Regions from separate parts of the Acerihabitans sp. genome, predicted to be linked through region 2. Evidence: riboswitches for the same ligand, from Rfam matches in the RefSeq annotation. Region 2 holds a riboswitch; each other region holds the start of a gene.
The links. A riboswitch is a leader RNA that binds a small molecule or an ion and turns the genes downstream of it on or off. The one in region 2 is predicted to bind thiamine pyrophosphate.
Positions count from the first base shown of each region.

Region 1 (5,964 bases), on a different contig from region 2:
GTTGGTCCAATTGTTCCCAGGCGGCCAGCAGCGCGGGATATTCGCGAAATGACAAAAAGCCCGGGATGTAAGGCATCGTGGTATTTACGCGGGCAATACGGTATTCAATCAGTTCCAGCGACGGATAGCGCAGCAGCGCGATGGCCGCGCGGGTAACCTCGCCGCCTTGCTCAAATCCCACATCGGCGCCGGCTATTATCGCGGGCGTGGTGAAATCCATTTCGTCATGGCGGATTACCCGGCCGGCGGTGGCAATCTGCTCGGCGCGCAGTGCGGCTATATCCATGTGTTTTTTACCTTTTACTGTGCGCCCTACTGATGATAGGGACGCGACAGGCGATGCGTCGCCTCGACAAAAATACCGGCATGTTCAGGCGGCACGTCCTGATGAATGCCATGCCCCAGATTGCAGACGTGTCCTTCACCCCGACCGAAACCCGCGAGGATGGACCCGACCTCCTGTTCAATGCGCGCCGGCGGCGCGTACAAAACCGAAGGATCCATATTGCCCTGCAGGGCGACCCTATCGCCCACGCGACGGCGCGCATCCTGAATATCGGTGCTCCAGTCCAGGCCCAGCGCATCACATCCGGTTTGCGCCATGGCCTCCAGCCATTGGCCGCCGCCCTTGGTAAACAGCGTCACCGGCACCCGGCGGCCTTCATGTTCCCGCAGCAGGCCGTCGATGATTTTTTGCATGTAGGAAAGGGAAAATTCCAGATAACCACTGCCGGTCAGCACGCCGCCCCAAGTATCGAAAATCATCACCGACTGCGCGCCGGCGCGTATCTGGCCGTTCAGGTACAGCGTAACGCTTGCCGCCAGCTTATCGAGCAGCAGGTGCAGCGTTTGCGGCTCGGCGTACATCATCTGTTTGATTTTAGTGAAGACTTTGCTGGTGCTGCCTTCAACCATATAGGTGGCCAGGGTCCAGGGACTGCCGGAGAAGCCAATCAGCGGCACGTCCCCACGCAGGTTGCGGCGAATGGTGCGCACCGCATCCATCACATACCCCAGTTCCACTTCAGGGTCGGGAATCGGCAACCGGTCCACATCGGCTTTACAGGTAATGGGGCGGGCAAAGCAGGGTCCCTCCCCCTGTTCAAAATACAGTTGCAACCCCATGGCGTCGGGAACCGTCAGGATGTCTGAAAACAGGATCGCGGCATCAAGCGGAAAACGGCGCAGCGGCTGCAAGGTCACTTCACAGGCCAGTTCGGCATTTCTGCACAGGGACATAAAATCACCGGCCTGGGCGCGGGTGGCTTTATATTCCGGCAGATAACGCCCGGCCTGGCGCATCATCCACACCGGGGTGACGTCGACCGGCTGGCGCAGCAGGGCGCGCAGATAGCGATCATTTTTCAATTCATACATACAGGGTTCCCTTGCAGTTATGAAAGGAGTGTAGCATGCGGGCCGTCATTTTCCCGATCGGCGCGGCACAGGGCGACCGTATCCTCGATTAAACGCCTGGCCACGGTGCCGGGGGGCGGCAACAGGGGCAGCGCGTCATAACGGTACCAACCCGCATCGAGGATTTCATTGCGATCGGGGGTGATATCGCCGCCGGCGTATTCCGCCATAAACGCCATCATCAGCGAATGCGGGAAAGGCCAGGGCTGCGAGGTGACATAACGTACGTTTTTCACCTTAATCCGCGTCTCTTCCATCACCTCGCGGGCCACGGTCTGCTCCAGGGTTTCCCCCACTTCGGCGAAACCGGCCAACACCGTGTAGATGCCGCCGCGATGGCGGGTATGCTGAGCCAGCAGGATATCGTCGCCGCGGCGTATCGCCACGATAATACAGGGCGCGATTTGCGGATAATAGCGTTCATGGCAGCTATCGCACAGACATGCCCACTCCCGGTTGCTGACGCGCATCTCATGGCCGCAGTAGCCGCAGTAGCGATGGGAACGATAAAACTCAGCCAGTTGCACCCCCCGGCCCGCCAGTTGGAACAGGCCGGCGTCGCTGTCGATTATCTGGCGTACCGACCCCATATCGCGCGGCATGGCGTGGCGTACCAGCCAGGCGGGCGAACCGTCCCATTCACCGATAAGCGTCGCGGTAAATCCCTGTAGTGACCAGGCCGATGCGGTACCAAATGGCAGTTCCCCCTTGGGTAACCACAATTTGCTATCCTGGCTGACAATCCACCAGCCATTTTCGCTACCGTTGAGTTCTTGTTCCATTTTAGTTGCACTACCTCTTATTCACTGGCAAGCTAGAATTTAGCTTTAATTGATGAGTAACGCAGTGTTACTTTATTACATCGGAGTCAATCATGCTAAACCAGCTGGACATTCTGGCTCAACGCGTTGGCGGCAGCAATGAACTTATCGACCAGTGGATACTGGCGCGCAGGGAATTGCTCATTGCGTACTACCATCTCATCGGACTAAAGCCCAATAAAGAAAAGCATACTCTCCTGGATGAAAACGCGCTGGATGACTTTTGCCATAAACTGGTGGATTATCTTTCCGCCGGCCATTTCAATATCTACGATCGCATCGTCCAGGATGCGGACGATACCAGCAGCAGCAAAAGAATCATCAGCACCCAGCTGTATCCGGCGCTGCAGGCGAATACCAAACAAATTATGGCATTCCATGACAGCCAGTTGGAAACGGCCATCGATCATGATAACTGCATGGAGTTCCAGCAGGCCCTTTCCGACGTGGGCGAAGCCCTGGCCACCCGCTTCGCCCTGGAAGACAAACTGATCCAGCAGGCGCTGGAATATAAGGCGGACTACCTGGCCTCGTTGCCGGCCGCTAATAACCCGGACGTGTCGCGTCTGGCGTAATCATGCTGTAAGCAGTAGGTTGTAACCGGCCCTTCCCGGGCCGATATATCTTGTCGGAGTGCCTAGCGCGTACATTACGCCAGGCTGAGACCGTTAATTCGGGATCCGCGGAACCTGATCGGGTTAATACCCGCGAAGGGAACAAGAGTAATCCAATGCTTTGATCTGGCAGGAGGTTCATGCCAGATTCCAAGCCCGGCTTTATTCCTCCCGTAGCGCTCCTGACAAGCAATTTTCCCGTTTATTGTGAGGAATTGCTATGTCGTTGTCCAAAACCACTCTTTCCCGCCGCGAACAGCGCGCCCAGGCGCAGGAATTTATCCATCGCCTGAAGGGCGAAGCCTTTCCCAACTCCCGGCGTATTTATCTTCAGGGCGCCAGCCCCGACATCCGGGTACCGATGCGGGAAATCACCCTTAGCCCCACGCTTATCGGCGGCAGCGGCAAAACACCGCGCCAGGAAGAAAACGAACCGGTGCCGGTCTACGATACCGCCGGCCCCTATGGCGACCCGGCGATTGACATCGACGTGCGCGCCGGCCTTAACCGACTGCGTTCGGACTGGATCGAACAGCGCGGGGACAGCGAGGCGCTAAACGCCCTGAGTTCGCGTTTTACCGGCGAACGCCGGGCCGACGAAGGCCTGGACCAGATCCGTTTCGCCCCCAGCCATACGCCGCGGCGCGCCAAATCCGGCCACTGCGTTACTCAACTCCATTATGCCCGCGCCGGCGTCATTACGCCGGAAATGGAATTCATCGCCCTGCGGGAAAATATGGGCCGCGAGCGCATCCGTGGCGACGTTTTGCTGCAACAGCATACCGGCCAGAGCTTCGGCGCGCATTTACCGCCGGATATCACCCCGGAGTTCGTGCGCCGGGAAGTGGCCGAAGGCCGCGCCATTATCCCCGCCAATATCAACCATCCGGAGTCGGAGCCGATGGTTATCGGCCGTAACTTCCTGGTAAAGGTCAACGCCAATATCGGCAACTCGGCGGTGACTTCGTCCATTGAGGAAGAGGTCGAAAAACTGGTTTGGGCCACCCGATGGGGGGCGGATACGGTGATGGATTTATCCACCGGCCGTTATATCCATGAAACCCGCGAGTGGATCCTGCGCAACAGCCCGGTGCCCATCGGCACGGTGCCCATCTACCAGGCGCTGGAAAAAGTCAACGGCGTGGCGGAAAACCTGACCTGGGAATGTTTTCGCGACACATTGCTTGAACAGGCGGAACAAGGCGTGGACTATTTCACCATCCATGCCGGCGTGCTGCTGCGCTACGTGCCGATGACCGCCAAACGGCTGACCGGCATCGTCTCGCGCGGCGGATCCATTATGGCCAAGTGGTGTCTGTCACATCACCGGGAAAGCTTCCTGTTCGAGCATTTTCGCGACATTTGCCGGATCTGCGCCGACTACGACGTTTCGCTATCCCTGGGCGACGGCTTGCGCCCGGGCTCAATCCAGGACGCCAACGACGAAGCGCAGTTTGCCGAACTCCATACCCTGGGCGAATTGACCAAAATTGCCTGGGAGTACGATGTTCAGGTGATGATCGAAGGTCCCGGTCATGTCCCCATGCAGATGATCCGGCGCAATATGACCGAACAGTTGGAGCATTGCCACGAAGCGCCGTTTTATACCCTGGGGCCGCTGACCACCGATATCGCGCCGGGCTATGACCATTTCACCTCCGGTATCGGCGCCGCGCTTATCGGCTGGTTCGGTTGTGCGATGCTGTGTTACGTCACGCCGAAAGAACATTTGGGCCTGCCGAATAAAGAAGACGTTAAACAAGGGCTTATCACCTATAAAATCGCCGCTCACGCCGCCGACCTGGCCAAGGGCCATCCCGGTGCGCAAATACGCGATAACGCCATGTCCAAGGCCCGTTTTGAATTCCGCTGGGAAGATCAGTTCAACCTGGCCCTGGATCCGGCCACCGCCCGCGCCTACCACGATGAAACCCTGCCGCAGGAATCCGGCAAGGTGGCCCATTTTTGCTCCATGTGCGGCCCGAAATTCTGCTCGATGAAAATCTCCCAGGAAGTGAGGGATTACGCCGCCGCCCAGGAGATTGAGGTGCGGGACAGCGGTATGGCGGAAATGTCGTCGGCGTTCCGCGCCCGCGGCGGGGAAATCTATCTTGCGCCCGAAGACACGGAGGTGGCGAAATGATCGCGCCCGACGCACCCTTTGCCGCCACCGAACCCAGGCTCGGGCTCTATCCGGTGGTGGATTCGCTGGCATGGATAGTGCGGCTACTGGATGCCGGCGTCACCACGCTGCAGTTGCGCATCAAGGACCAGCCGGACGACCTGGTCGAGCCGGATATAGAAGCCGCCATACTGCTGGGCCGGCAATATCGCGCCCGGATTTTTATCAACGATTATTGGCGACTGGCGGTTAAGCACGGCGCCTATGGCGTGCATCTGGGACAGGAGGATATGGATACGGCGGATCTGGCCGCCATCCAGCGCGCCGGATTGCGACTCGGCCTTTCCACCCATGACGATGGCGAGCTGGCGCGGGCCAAGGCGCTACAGCCATCCTATATCGCGCTCGGCCATATCTTCCCGACCCAGACCAAAATCATGCCGTCCCAACCACAGGGACTGGCGGATTTAGCGCGTCTGACGGCCACCCTGCCCGGTGTCTCCACCGTGGCCATCGGCGGCATCGGTATCGACCGGGTGGACGACGTACTGCGCTGCGGCGTCGGCGGCATCGCGGTGGTCAGCGCCATCACCAAGGCCGCCGACTGGCGGCGGGCGACCGCCACGTTATTGCGCAAAATCGAAGGTCGGGAGGTGCGCGATGCTTAACGACCAGGCCTTTTTACGTTACAGCCGCCAGCTGCTGCTGGAGGAGATCGGGCCTGAGGGCCAGGAGCGGTTAACCTCAGCCACCGTATTGCTCGCCGGTCTCGGCGGCCTGGGTTCGCCCGCGGCGCTCTATCTTGCCGCCGCGGGCGTCGGCACGCTGTTGCTGGCCGACGACGATAACCTGGACGTGACCAACCTCCAGCGCCAGATCCTGTACCGCAGCGGGGATCTCGCCCAACCCAAGGCGCTGGCGGCGCAACGGCAGTTGCAGGCGCTTAATCCACTCGGCCATTATGTCGCGCTGACCCGGCGTCTGGCGGGAA
Region 1 is NZ_DASWOM010000026.1:5,657-11,620, forward strand. It holds gene nfi (deoxyribonuclease V) at 1-286, opposite strand, end outside; gene hemE (uroporphyrinogen decarboxylase) at 313-1,377, opposite strand; gene nudC (NAD(+) diphosphatase) at 1,395-2,198, opposite strand; gene rsd (sigma D regulator) at 2,291-2,812, shown strand; TPP riboswitch at 2,857-2,970, shown strand; gene thiC (phosphomethylpyrimidine synthase ThiC) at 3,072-4,994, shown strand; gene thiE (thiamine phosphate synthase) at 4,991-5,641, shown strand; gene VGC33_RS05260 (HesA/MoeB/ThiF family protein) at 5,634-5,964, shown strand, end outside.
Region 1: linked by a shared signal. The riboswitch ahead of thiC (phosphomethylpyrimidine synthase ThiC) and the one ahead of thiM (hydroxyethylthiazole kinase) in region 2 are both predicted to bind thiamine pyrophosphate.

Region 2 (5,964 bases):
GTCGTCCAGTCCATCGGGTATGGCGATGCAATGCGCATCGTCCGCCAGGCAGCGCTCGGCCATGGCGCCATAAGGGTGCTGCGGCATCAGAAAATACACGCGTCGTCCATGGTGCGTGACGCCGGTTCCATCGATGCCGGGAATAAACGGCAGCGCGCCGTCGGAACTATAATGACTGCCCGCCGCGCGATTCCTGGTGATATGGCTCAGCGACGACGCGCTGACGCGTATCAGGCTTTGACCCGGCGCGGGCGCCGGTTCCCTGAAATCGCCGTAGACCGGGGGTTGGCCGGTCTCGGTTACGATTGCTGCTTTCATGGTACGCCGCACCCCTTGGTTCGAACTTGACCACCCCGGAGGCGGCATGGTTCAGATGGATAATATGTGTATTATGCACGCATATGGGCGCCAGGAAAAGCCAGGCGAAAAGATATTTTGCCGCCGCGCGGGAACGCCGGCTTGTCAATGGACGATCCGCGCGGGACGGCGGGTGGGGAAACGTGCCGGTGGCGAGCGGCTAAGCCTGGCGAACCCTGCGGTGCATCAGGTAATACTTGCCGTGTTCCGAGACGCCGGGTGAAATAATCTTCCAGCCGTGATGCAGGTAGAACTGCTGCGCGCCCACATTTTCCTGCAGGCATTTTAGCGCCATGGTGCCGCGGCAGAGCGGATAACATGCCGCCAGTAATGCGGAGGCCACGCCCCTGCGCTGCCAGGCGGGATCAACGAATAAGTTGTGCAAAAAACTGTCCGGCAGCCAGAGCGAGGCAAAACCGACAATATGGCCCTGCATCTCGGCGACGATGATTTTTTCATCGAACGTGGCGCCGTCAAAATCCTCCAGCCGCCAATGCCGGTTATCAAGCCAGGTCCAGCCCACCTTGCGGGCCGACAGATACAGGGTACGCAAAAAAGGGCGATCGGCTTCGCGGTAATCCCTGACAACCACATCCTCTTTTTTCATCTTCAACCTTAATGACCAATTGTTTATCAAATTACTCGGTATCCAGTCCATACCCGCCATACTGCAACTTGATGTATTTAGGGTACACACTATTTTTGGAACAAATAATTTTATGCTTATTATACCAATAGCGAAAGATTTGCTACGGTTGCGGCGGCGGATCGCCGGCCTGGCTCGCGATGGCGGAATTGCCGGCGGCTATCAACGGGCCGCAACTAGCTGAACGTTAAACCAGATGAAGAAAAACGCAGAATACCGCTGGGGATATACCGTCTTAAAACCCCGCTGGACGTCGGCGCCAGCCCAGGCCGGCAGTCATTAGCGCCGGAATGATTGATAAAGCTGTTAGAGGTTGCATCCATAGCGTGCCTCTTATATTATCCAAAATCCCACCGTTATTACACATAGAAGCATTTATTTATTACCTCTAATGGATAATAAATGATGAGTGTTAGTTAATATGGCAGGCATATTTTATGGAAAAATTCTTAGAGAATAATCAAGATTTTTTTATCCAGACGATGAAAAGAGAAATCAAAGTCTACCTTCAGCAAATATTCAAGAATGCCAACGCGTTCTGTTTCGCCTACTTTATGATGAATAAAGCTGATAACTTGCCGGCATCTATTATATCCGACTACCCCACCGGTTGGCTGAATCAATACTGCAGTTATGGTTATCAAAAAATCGATCCGGTCATGCTTATTGCCTGCCGGCGATTTACCCCCTTTTTATGGCCCGATAACCCGTCGATAATACAACAGCATAGCTTTTTCAGATTGTCAAAATATTACCGGCTGGACAGCGGCTACACCTTTACCCTGCATGATTGCGATAACAATCTGGCGACGTTGAGCATAAGCAACCGGCAGGGGAATGATGAATTCTATCATTTTATTGAGAAAAATAAGGAAAAGCTGCAGATGCTGTTGATTACTACTCACGATAAGGTATTGAATTTTATAAATAAAAATATTTCCGTTGTGACTTTATATACTGAAACGCCGCAGGTCCAGACACTGTCGCCACGGGAAAAAGAAGTGTTATTTTGGGCCAGTGTCGGTAAAACCTATGGCGAGGTGGCGACCATCCTGGCAATACGCGAGGGGACGGTAAAATTTCATATCAGAAATATTATTGATAAGCTTGGCGTCACTAATGCGAAACACGCCATTAGCCGGGCCACCGAACTGAAGTTATTTGGTTAACCTTGCGTTTATGATGGCGCCATGCGGCTATTGAAATTTCGTTAACGGTCAAGGCATTATTAATCAAGCGGCTAATGTAAAAAGTCATTCCCGATATATTGAATACCATTTATATAGTGTTTAGTTTAAGCGCATCACTGCGGAAAATTTGATGGTATCATTGGTTTTTTTTGCCGTGTTGAAGGTGGGTATGTTTAAATCCTGGCTTTGTTATTTATTAGCATTGATTTCATTATCAGCATATTCCTCTGAACGTCTCCATAAAAAAAATTTAATCGATTTCACGAATAATAAGCGGGTGGAGTGTGATGGTGAACCCGTGTGGCGCCTTTCCCTGCCGGTAGAGGGCGACGCCTGGCTTAGCGGCAGGCTCAGCGCGCTGGCCGAGGCGGGATTTGCCCGCCTGGAGCAGGGCGAGGGCGGAGCGCAGTGGTGGTTGACACCGGCAAACGCCGGCGGCCGGCGGCCCCATGGCGATTCGTGCTATGGCCGTATGTTAATCGACCCCAGTCTTCCTTGAGCAAAACCCCGCATTGATCTTTTACTCCGGTAACCGGATAATCAAGCAACTTGACTCGGGGTGTCCGCCGCCGTGCGCCGGACTGAGATTTTACCCGTATGACCTGATCTGGATAATGCCAGCGTAGGGAAGTCACGGCCTCATGTTCCGCCGGGTCCGTCTTCCAAAGCGCCGGCTGGGAGCATTATGATCGCCGAACCCACCGAATTGCCCGGCTTAGCCGCCGCGGATTCCCTTTCCCTGCTGCGCCAGCATGCACCCTTGGTCCATTGTATGACTAATGATGTGGTGCAGGCGTTTACCGCCAACACGCTGCTGGCCGTCGGCGCCGCGCCGGCCATGGTGATTGAAACGCGGGAAGCGCTTCAGTTCAGCGCCATGGCCGATGCCCTGCTGGTAAACATCGGCACGCTGACCGAACCCCGGGCAGAGGCGATGTTAGCCGCCATCGCTTCCGCCAATGATGCCGGCACGCCGTGGGTGCTGGATCCGGTGGCGGTGGGCGCGTTAGCCTTCCGCACCGAATTCGCCATGGGCGTATTGGCGTTGAAACCCGCCGCCATTCGCGCCAATGCCTCGGAAATCCTGGCGCTGGCCGGGCAGCCGGCCCTGGGACGGGGCGTGGATAGCGCCGACGATTCCCGCCACGCCTTGCCTTTCGCCCGGCGGCTGGCCGCGGACTATGGCACCCTGGTGGCGGTCACCGGCCGGGTGGATTTTATCACCGACGGCGATCGGGCCTGGTCTGTGACCGACGGAGACGCCATGATGACGCGTGTAACCGGCACCGGTTGCGCCTTATCGGCAGTCGTGGCGGCATGTTGCGCCCTGCCGGGCGATCGGTTGCAGCATGCGGCCGCCGCCTGCAGGTTCATGGCGCGGGCCGGGCGATTGACCGCGCGTGAAACGGCGGGGCCGGGCAGCTTCGCGGTGGGTTTCCTCGACCGGCTGTATGCCCTGCGCGGGGAGTATCTCCAATGAAGCGTTGCCATAACCTGCTCAGTATCGCCGGCACCGACCCCAGCGGCGGCGCCGGCATCCAGGCCGATTTGAAAACCTTCTCGGCGCTGGGCGCCTACGGGACGACGGTTATCACCGCGCTGGTGGCGCAAAATACCCGGGGCGTGCAGTCCATCTATCCCATCAGCGCTGATTTCGTCGCCGCGCAGCTGGATTCCGTGCTGGGGGACGTGCGTATCGACAGCGCGAAAATCGGCATGCTCGGGGACGCGGCCATCGTGCGCGCGGTAGCGGAAAAACTGCGGCAATATCCGATTCCCTACGTGGTTCTCGATACCGTGATGGTGGCGAAAAGCGGTGATTTCCTGCTGGCGCCGGACGCGGTGAGCGCAATGCGCGATGTATTATTGCCGCTGGCGTCCATCATCACGCCCAATCTGCCGGAAGCGGCGGCGCTGCTGGGCTGCCGCGCGGCCGCCAATGAAGAGGACATGCGCGCGCAGGGCCGGGCGCTGCTGGACCATGGCTGCCAGGCGGTGGTGATGAAAGGCGGACATTTGCACGGCGGGTCCAGTCCCGACTGGCTTATCACCGCCGCGGAAGAACGGCGTTTTGACGCCCCCAGGGTCAATACCCGTCACACCCATGGCACCGGCTGCACGCTGTCAAGCGCGCTGGCGGCCCTGCGTCCGCTGCATGACGACTGGGCGCAGACGCTGGCGGCCGCCAAAGACTGGCTGCAGCAGGCGCTGCTGCATGCGGATGATCTACAGGTCGGGCACGGCATCGGGCCGGTCCATCATTTCCACCAGTGGTGGTGACATGCCGGTTAAAATACCCTGGGCAAAGTTGAATAACGAGCGGGCGTCATGCAGGTGCTGCGCGTCAAAGGGGTTGAGCAGATAGCTGTTCTCGCCGCGGTGCGGCCGGATGCGCAGCGACGGCAGGGGAATGCCGCCCCGGTATTCCGGCACCGCCGTATAGATATATCCCGGCTGCATCTGGTTGTCTTCGTCGCGCCATAACAATTGCAGCGCCGGATAGGGGCCAAGGCAGCGGCCGATAAAGACATTTCCCGCCCAGAAGCCTTCGTAATCCCCGTCTTTTTGCAGCCGCTTACCGCTGAACTCCGGCGCGTTGATCATGCCTGACAGCTGGTCGGGCGTTAGCGTCTGCAGCAACTGGTTCCACAGCGGATTACCGTTTTCCAGCTGCCAGCAGGCCATGCCGATATAATCATTCAGCGCCTGCCAGTCCTGTTCCAGCATACGTTTGACCGGTTTATCGGTCATATTGCGAAACTGCATCAGCGGGCTGACCATTTCGCCCAGCGTGTTGTAGGTGATAAGCGTCATGGTGCGCGGATTGCGCCGCAGCGACAGCCACAGGATTATCTTGGGGATACGGAACTCAATCGACTGCACGCTAAGACGATACTGGTTTTCTTTGGTCAAGACAAAACCGTTGGAGGTGCCGCGTTTTTCGCGGTAGTTGTGGATGACCACCACGCTGTGAGGCCCCATCCAGCCGGTAATATAATGTTCTTTGTCACTCTGGGTGACTTTCATGTCCTCGACCATGCCGCACAGGCTTTTTTCCGTCAGCGTCTCCAGGGGATGGGCTTCCCCGGCGCTGTAGTAAAGCGTTTGCGGCGCGGGCAGGGTGGGTGAAAATGCTTGCATGATAACTTCCTGAACCAGCTACATAGCCTATAGATTACCCTAAGTTGTTATACAAATTCTTGTGCGCTGCGTCCCGGACTCTCATTAATGTGCGGAAGATCAAATCCCTGTCCCAACCGTTGGCGTCAGGCGCGGGTTTATCAGCCCAATAGCGGGCAAAGGGGCGGTAAACGGCATGCCAGCGCCCCTGGCAACAGGCTTATCAGGAATTTTTTGCCTTTTAGCGGCTCTCCGTCGAGGTTGAACGTCACTTCATGAGGCGACTCTATCTCAAGCCAGGGCAGGGACGCTGAAACAACGTGGGGATTTTGCTCATCGCTGGTCAGGCTGTTGAGGAGGATAGGCAGCAGTGCCTCCGAGGCAAATACGCGCAGTTGCAGCAGGCCGTCGTTTATCAACGCGTCCGGGCACAGCGCCTGGCCGCCGCCGGCCTGGCGGCCGTTGCCGACACCGATGACCAGTGCCTCGCCCGCCCAGTTAAAGCCCGGCCCCCGGATTTCGCAGCTGTCGGCCTTCAGGGTATCCATGCGCAGCAGGCCATGGATAAAATAGGAGGCGCCGCCCAGGGCGGACTTCAGTTTTGCCGGCGTTTCGGCGGTAATGCGGGTGCCGAAGCCGCCGGTGGCCATG
Region 2 is NZ_DASWOM010000004.1:68,508-74,471, reverse strand. It holds gene VGC33_RS00465 (quinone oxidoreductase family protein) at 1-318, opposite strand, end outside; gene VGC33_RS00460 (GNAT family N-acetyltransferase) at 518-964, opposite strand; gene VGC33_RS00455 (helix-turn-helix transcriptional regulator) at 1,441-2,172, shown strand; gene VGC33_RS00450 (hypothetical protein) at 2,492-2,692, shown strand; TPP riboswitch at 2,739-2,839, shown strand; gene thiM (hydroxyethylthiazole kinase) at 2,879-3,673, shown strand; gene thiD (bifunctional hydroxymethylpyrimidine kinase/phosphomethylpyrimidine kinase) at 3,670-4,473, shown strand; gene VGC33_RS00435 (hypothetical protein) at 4,420-5,334, opposite strand; gene yegS (lipid kinase YegS) at 5,475-5,964, opposite strand, start outside.

Region 3 (5,964 bases), on a different contig from region 2:
TTTTACCATATACTAATGATAATTTTATTATCAAAATGTGAATCGGCTCAAGAATGCTATTTTTAGCTATCCACCACAAGGCTATTTCAACGCCGGCGCGCTGGCATTCCTACAATATGCAGCCGTGGCGTTCCGCCTTTATTACGCCGCGAGATAAAGCGCGGCATTAGCCCGGCGCGCGTGGCGAAATACCCAGAATGGCGGCTTCGGCCGCTTCCCCGGTGGCGAGGCGCGAGGTAAGACCGTCATAATAAATCCTGCCATCGACAATCAGCAGGGTGCGCGGCGCGATGCGCACGGCGTCATCCAGGTTGTGCGATACCATCAGCAGGGTCAGGCCGCGTCTGTTGCATACCGCTTCCACCCGTTGCAGCATATCCACGCGCAGGGCGGGATCGAGTGCGGAAAACGGCTCGTCCAGCAGCAGAATGGGGCGGTCGCGCACCAGGCAGCGCGCCAGCGCCGCGCGCTGTCGCTGTCCGCCGGACAACTGTCCCGGCAGACGGTCCAATAGCGTCTCAAGCCCTACCTGTTGCGCCACCTCGTTTAACGCTTGCCTGTGCGCCGGGGTTAACGCCAATCCCGGATGCAGTCCCAGCCCGATATTTTCCGCCACCGTCAGATGGGCGAACAGGTTATGCTCCTGGAACAGCATCGAAACGGGTCTGCGGGCGGGCGGGGTGGCGCTGTGATCCTGGCCGTTTAGCCTGAGGACGCCGCTGTGCAAGGGCAGAAATCCGGCAATCAGGTTGAGCAGGGTGCTTTTGCCGGCGCCGCTCGGGCCCAGGACGGCGACCTTTTCGCCGGCCGCCAGCCGCAGGTCAAAGCGCATCGGCAAATGTTGGTAAAGATAGGTCGCTTTATCCAGTTCTATCATGCAGCCCCGAGAGTTTTTCAATTAGCGTAAACAGTAAAAAGCACAGCGCCAGCAGGAACAGCGCGGTGACGGCCCCGTCCTGACTGTGGTAAGCGCCGATCTGTTGATAAAGATACAGCGGCAGGGTACGGAAATGTTCATTGCCGAACAGGGCCACCACGCCAAAATCGCCCAGCGACAGGATGGACGCGAAAGCCATGGCGCGGCCTATCGGCTGGCGCAATGCGCGCCATTCCACCCAATGTAGCCGCGTGATGCCGCGCATATCCAGGGACAAGCATAAACGATTGTATCTTTGCGCCAGATCCAGCATCGGCGTTTCCAGGATTTTCAGGGCGTAGGGGATGGCCATCAGCGCATTGGTCAGTATCACCAACGCATAAGGGGAACGGGGCAGTCCCAGGGTATGGGTGGCAATCAGGAAAAAACCGGTGGCAAGCACTATGCCCGGCATCGCCAGGATCAGCATGCCGCTAAGCTCTAGCCCTTGGGCCGCCCAGGGACGCTGGCGCAGCCGCAGCTCGCGGCTGCTCCAAAGCAGCATCAGGGTCAGCGTCACGCAAAGCAGTCCCGCGCCCAGGGCAATACGCAGCGAGGTCAGCAGCGCCGACCATAACGCCGCCTGCGACAACACCCGCTCCATGCCGATGGTAATGCCGCCGGTCACCACCGCCAGCAGGGGCGGCGCCAGCAGCGCCAGCGCCAGGACAATAAACAGCGCGTCGGTCAGCCGGCGCGCCAGGTTGTCGCCTGGGTTGCGCCAGGATGAAAAATGCGTCGCCCCCACGGGAAACGCGCGGGTCAGCCGCTGGCTTGACAACACCAGTCCCAGGCAACAGACCATCTGCACCAGGGCCAGCAGCGCGGCGCGGCCAGGATCGTAGTCGTAGCTTAAGGCCTGATAAATCGCCAGTTCGATGGTGGTCGCCCGCGGCCCGCCGCCAAGCGCCAGCACCGTGGCGAAACTGGCGAAGCAAAGCATAAATATCAACGCCGCCGCGGGCAGCAGCTGACGGCGCAGATAAGGCCACTCCAGAATGCGGAAAAAATTCCAGCCGGACATGTCCAGCTGCGCGGCCAACTGGCGCTGTTCCACCGGGATGGCCTCCAACGCCTGCAACAACAGGCGGGTGGCCAGCGGCAGGTTGAAAAAAACGTGGGCCAGCAGGATCCCGCGCAGACCGTAGGGTGAAAAGCCGTAAGGGATATGCAGCCAAAGACAGAGCTGCGCCAGCCAGCCCTGGCGGCCATACACGCTCAGGATGCCGAATACCGCCACCAGTACCGGCAGCACCAACGTCATGGCGCAAAAGCGCAGCAGCAGCAGGCGCCCAGGGAACCGACGGCGGTAAAGCGCCCGCGCCAGGAAAATGGCGGGCAGCACCGAAAGCAGCGCCGACAGCAGCGCCTGCCAAAAGGTAAAGCGCAGCACATGCCAGAGGTAGCTGTCCGTCAGCATGGCGCGCCATTGTGGCGCAGGCGCGTTGAGCCACAGGGCGCCGACCGCCGCCAGGGCAACGGCCGTCAACAGCAGCGCCGCCAGCAGCCCAGGCCATAACCAGCGCGGCATTATTGGCTGACGGAGCGTAACCAGTTCTGGGTCCATTCGCTTCGTTTGGCCGCGACGTCCTCCGCGCTGAAATTCAGCGTCTTGGCCGGCAACACGTCAAAGCCGGCCGGCAGCGCGGTTTTGATAACCGGATACATCCAGTTACCCTTCGGGATCGTCTCCTGGAAGGCCGGGGAAACAATAAAGCGCATAAACTGCTGCGCCAACTGCGGATTCTTGCTGGCGGCCAACTGTGCCGCCACCTCGACCTGAAGATAATGGCCTTCGCTGAAGGCGGCGGCGGCATAGTTATCTTTCTTTTCCTCATTGATATGATAGGCCGGCGACGTGGTATAGCTGAGCACCATATCCGCTTCCCCTTTCAGGAATAAGCCATAGGCTTCGCTCCAGCCCTTGGTGACGGTAACGGTTTTTTTCGCCAGCCGCCGCCAGGCCTGGGGCGCCTGATCGCCATAGACCTGTTGTACCCAAAGCAATAAGCCCAGGCCCGGAGTGCTGGTGCGCGGGTCTTCGTAAATGATTTTCAGCGCCTGCGGGCCGTCAACCAGTTCATGCAGGCTTTTGGGCGGGTTTTTTAACGTGTTCTTGTTATAGACAAAAGCGAAATACCCGTAATCAAAAGGCAGGAAGGTGGCGTCTCGCCAGCCGTCCGGCAGGGTGAGGCGCGAGGTATCGACGTTGTGCGCCGCGAAGAGATGGGTATCCTGCGCGGCTTTAAGCAGGTTGTTATCCAGACCCAGCGCCACATCCGCGTCGCTGTTCTTGCCTTCAACGCGCAGTCGGTTGAGCAGGGCGACGCCGTCTTCCTGCACCACGAACTTCAGCTCGCAGTCGCATTGTTTTTCGAAGGCGGTTTTGATAGCCGGTCCCGGTCCCCATTCCGAGGCAAAGGAATCATAGGTGTAAACCGTCAGGACGGGTTTTGCCAGCGCCGGGGCGGCGGCTAACAACAGCAGGCAGGGTAACCATTTTTTCAACACTTCGCGCTCCTGGAAAAAAAAGGCGGCAAAGGCGTTTGAGGCAGCAAAGCGCACTCTCAAATCCCTTCGCCGGTATTAGCCGGATCAGGTTCGACGGGTATACTCTCAGCTCGCGTCCAGGCTAATACTCCGCCGGGAGGTTCGCACCCCGTTGAGAACAGGTTCAAGTGTAAAGCTTTTATCCCCGGCTTAACAGCGCCGCTTACATCGCCCGGGGATCCGGCGGCGCGAACCAGGCGGATTTAAAATCAAACCATCCCAGCGTGTTCATCCGGATACCACGCATGCTGCGCTGTCCCTGCAAAATCAGCCAATGATGGAACAGCGGATGCAGACGGTGGCCGGTGACCAGCGATCGGCACCATTCCGCCATGGATAAACCGCTGCCGCGCCATTCCTCCAGCGCGAGGTCAAGGCCGGCCGGCAGGCATTGATGCATGAGCGGCATTTCGTAAAAACTGGCGAACAGGGAATAGTCCAGCGGCAGATAAAAATTGGCGCTGCCCAGCCATATGTCGCTTGCGGCCTCACCGTTATGCCAGTCGGCGTAATCCACGGTATTGACCACCAGCGCAATCTCCTGGCGGGCCAGCACCTCAGCCAGCGCGCGGCAAAGATCGTCGAATTCCGGATGGGCGCGGTACCGCGTCAGGGTGAGGCTGTGCAACCCCGCGGGTTTGGGACTGGGGGCGGCGACCCGGCTATGGTGCCAGCGCGGCAGGATGCCGTATGCCGGCGACCAGTAGTGCTGATAGGCCGGCCCCGCTTCGGTCAGCATGGAGATGGGATCGATATTTTCACTCAGCCAACGGCGGATATCGTCGTTTTGCATCAGCGGCGATCGGTCATCGTAGAGCAGGAAATAGCAGCCTTCCTCCAGCCGGGTCTCCAATTCATCATGGCCGCTGTTGTCCGCCTGGAGCTGGACGCCGGAGTAACTCAGCTCGGCGGTCAGCTCCGGCAGTACCCAGATGTTCACTTCATCGATCAGCGCCCGATAGCCGAAATAATCATCGAAGGCGCGGATCTTCAATAGGCTGTCCCGGTTATCGATAACCTCGTAAGGCCCGGTGCCGACAGGGCGGCGGGCAAAGTCCGGCATCGTCTGCCATTCTTGCGGCAAAATCATCGCCGGCACGCTGCCCAGCAGCCAGGGCAGCCAGTTGTCCGCGGCGGTTAACATGATATCAATGGTATTGGCTATGGCGCTGGAGACATTTTTTATATGGTTAAACAGTGGATTTTTCCGCAGGCGCAGCAAAGTGAGGCACACATCGTCCGGGGTCAGCTCGCGGCCATGATGGAAATGGATCCCCGGACGCAGGTAAAAACGCCATTGCAACGGTGAAATTTGCTGCCAGTGGTGGGCAAGGTCTGCTTCCAGTTCCCCATTTTCCTCATTTATTTTGGTTAAGCCGCTGAAAATCTGCCGGACGATATGGTTGTCCGAACGCCGCAGCGGACTGCCGGGCAGCAGGTTTAGCAACGGGCGATAATAAAGTACCCGTAAAATGTGCTTGCCCCGGCGGAAGCTGCGTCCCAAATGGGAAAGCAACATTTGCCGCACCGCGTCCTTATCGCCCACCAGTTGGACCAACTGCTCGATACGATCCTGCTCCAGCAGGTCCTCCGCCCGCTGCTGCTGCAATGCCAGGCCGGTATAATAAAAAATCAACTGGGAACGCTTGCCCCGTCCGGCGGCCGGTTGCCACTCCAGCCAGCCCATTTGCCGCATGTTTTTCAGCAGCGTGCGGGCATGGCGGCGGGTACAGCTCAGCGCCCGCGCCAGTTCATGCAGCGTGGTTTCACACGGCCTGCCCTGGCAGCTTTGCCACAGGCGGATATATTGTTGTTGCAAGCGAGGAGAGGGCATAAATGAGGAAGACTCCTTAAAAAGTCATCTGTTTTTCTTCCTACATATTAGGCCGATACTGTCCGGGTCGAAAGGGTGGAATAGGGGATGTCATGATGAAAATAGCCTGCTTGCGCCGGTTTTATCAGCGTTATTTTATCGCCATCGGCGGGCGCGGCGTGATCCGACCCGATGAAGGGCGTAGCGCACAGCGCATGGCGCTGTTGCTCCAGGTGACCCAATGGCATATGGATTCGCTGTCCGAGCAGGAATACCGGGAGTGGATGTAAAGGAGCTACGGCGATAGCACGGAAGGGGCGGGTGTTTTCGTATGCCGGGTCGGTGGATTTTTGCGGGCTGCGCGGGTGGCGGGTATATGCGGGGGCTGGGGTATTTTCGCTTGCCGGGTGCGGACGGTTTGGTGGATTTTTGCGGGCTGCGCGGGTGGCGGGTATATGCGGGGCCTGGGGTATTTTCGCTTGCCGTAAACGGGGTATTTTATGGGGAGCCAGGCGCTGGCAAGCGACAAGGGGATGGCAGTCGCGCCATCCCCTTGACCCCGCGCTCCCGGCAGATCGCGCGCCGCAAGCGGTGCCTTCCGGCGCCGGTTTCCGCCTTTGGCACCGTCCCGTACGCGCTCCCGGCGCGAACGGGCCTCTCGCCGCGTCCTGCGGCTCGTGCCGGC
Region 3 is NZ_DASWOM010000098.1:514-6,477, reverse strand. It holds gene thiQ (thiamine ABC transporter ATP-binding protein ThiQ) at 167-877, opposite strand; gene thiP (thiamine/thiamine pyrophosphate ABC transporter permease ThiP) at 861-2,471, opposite strand; gene thiB (thiamine ABC transporter substrate binding subunit) at 2,447-3,427, opposite strand; TPP riboswitch at 3,471-3,588, opposite strand; gene sgrR (HTH-type transcriptional regulator SgrR) at 3,630-5,300, opposite strand; gene sgrT (glucose uptake inhibitor SgrT) at 5,393-5,569, shown strand; gene VGC33_RS23275 (pentapeptide repeat-containing protein) at 5,601-5,964, shown strand, end outside.
Region 3: linked by a shared signal. The riboswitch ahead of thiB (thiamine ABC transporter substrate binding subunit) and the one ahead of thiM (hydroxyethylthiazole kinase) in region 2 are both predicted to bind thiamine pyrophosphate.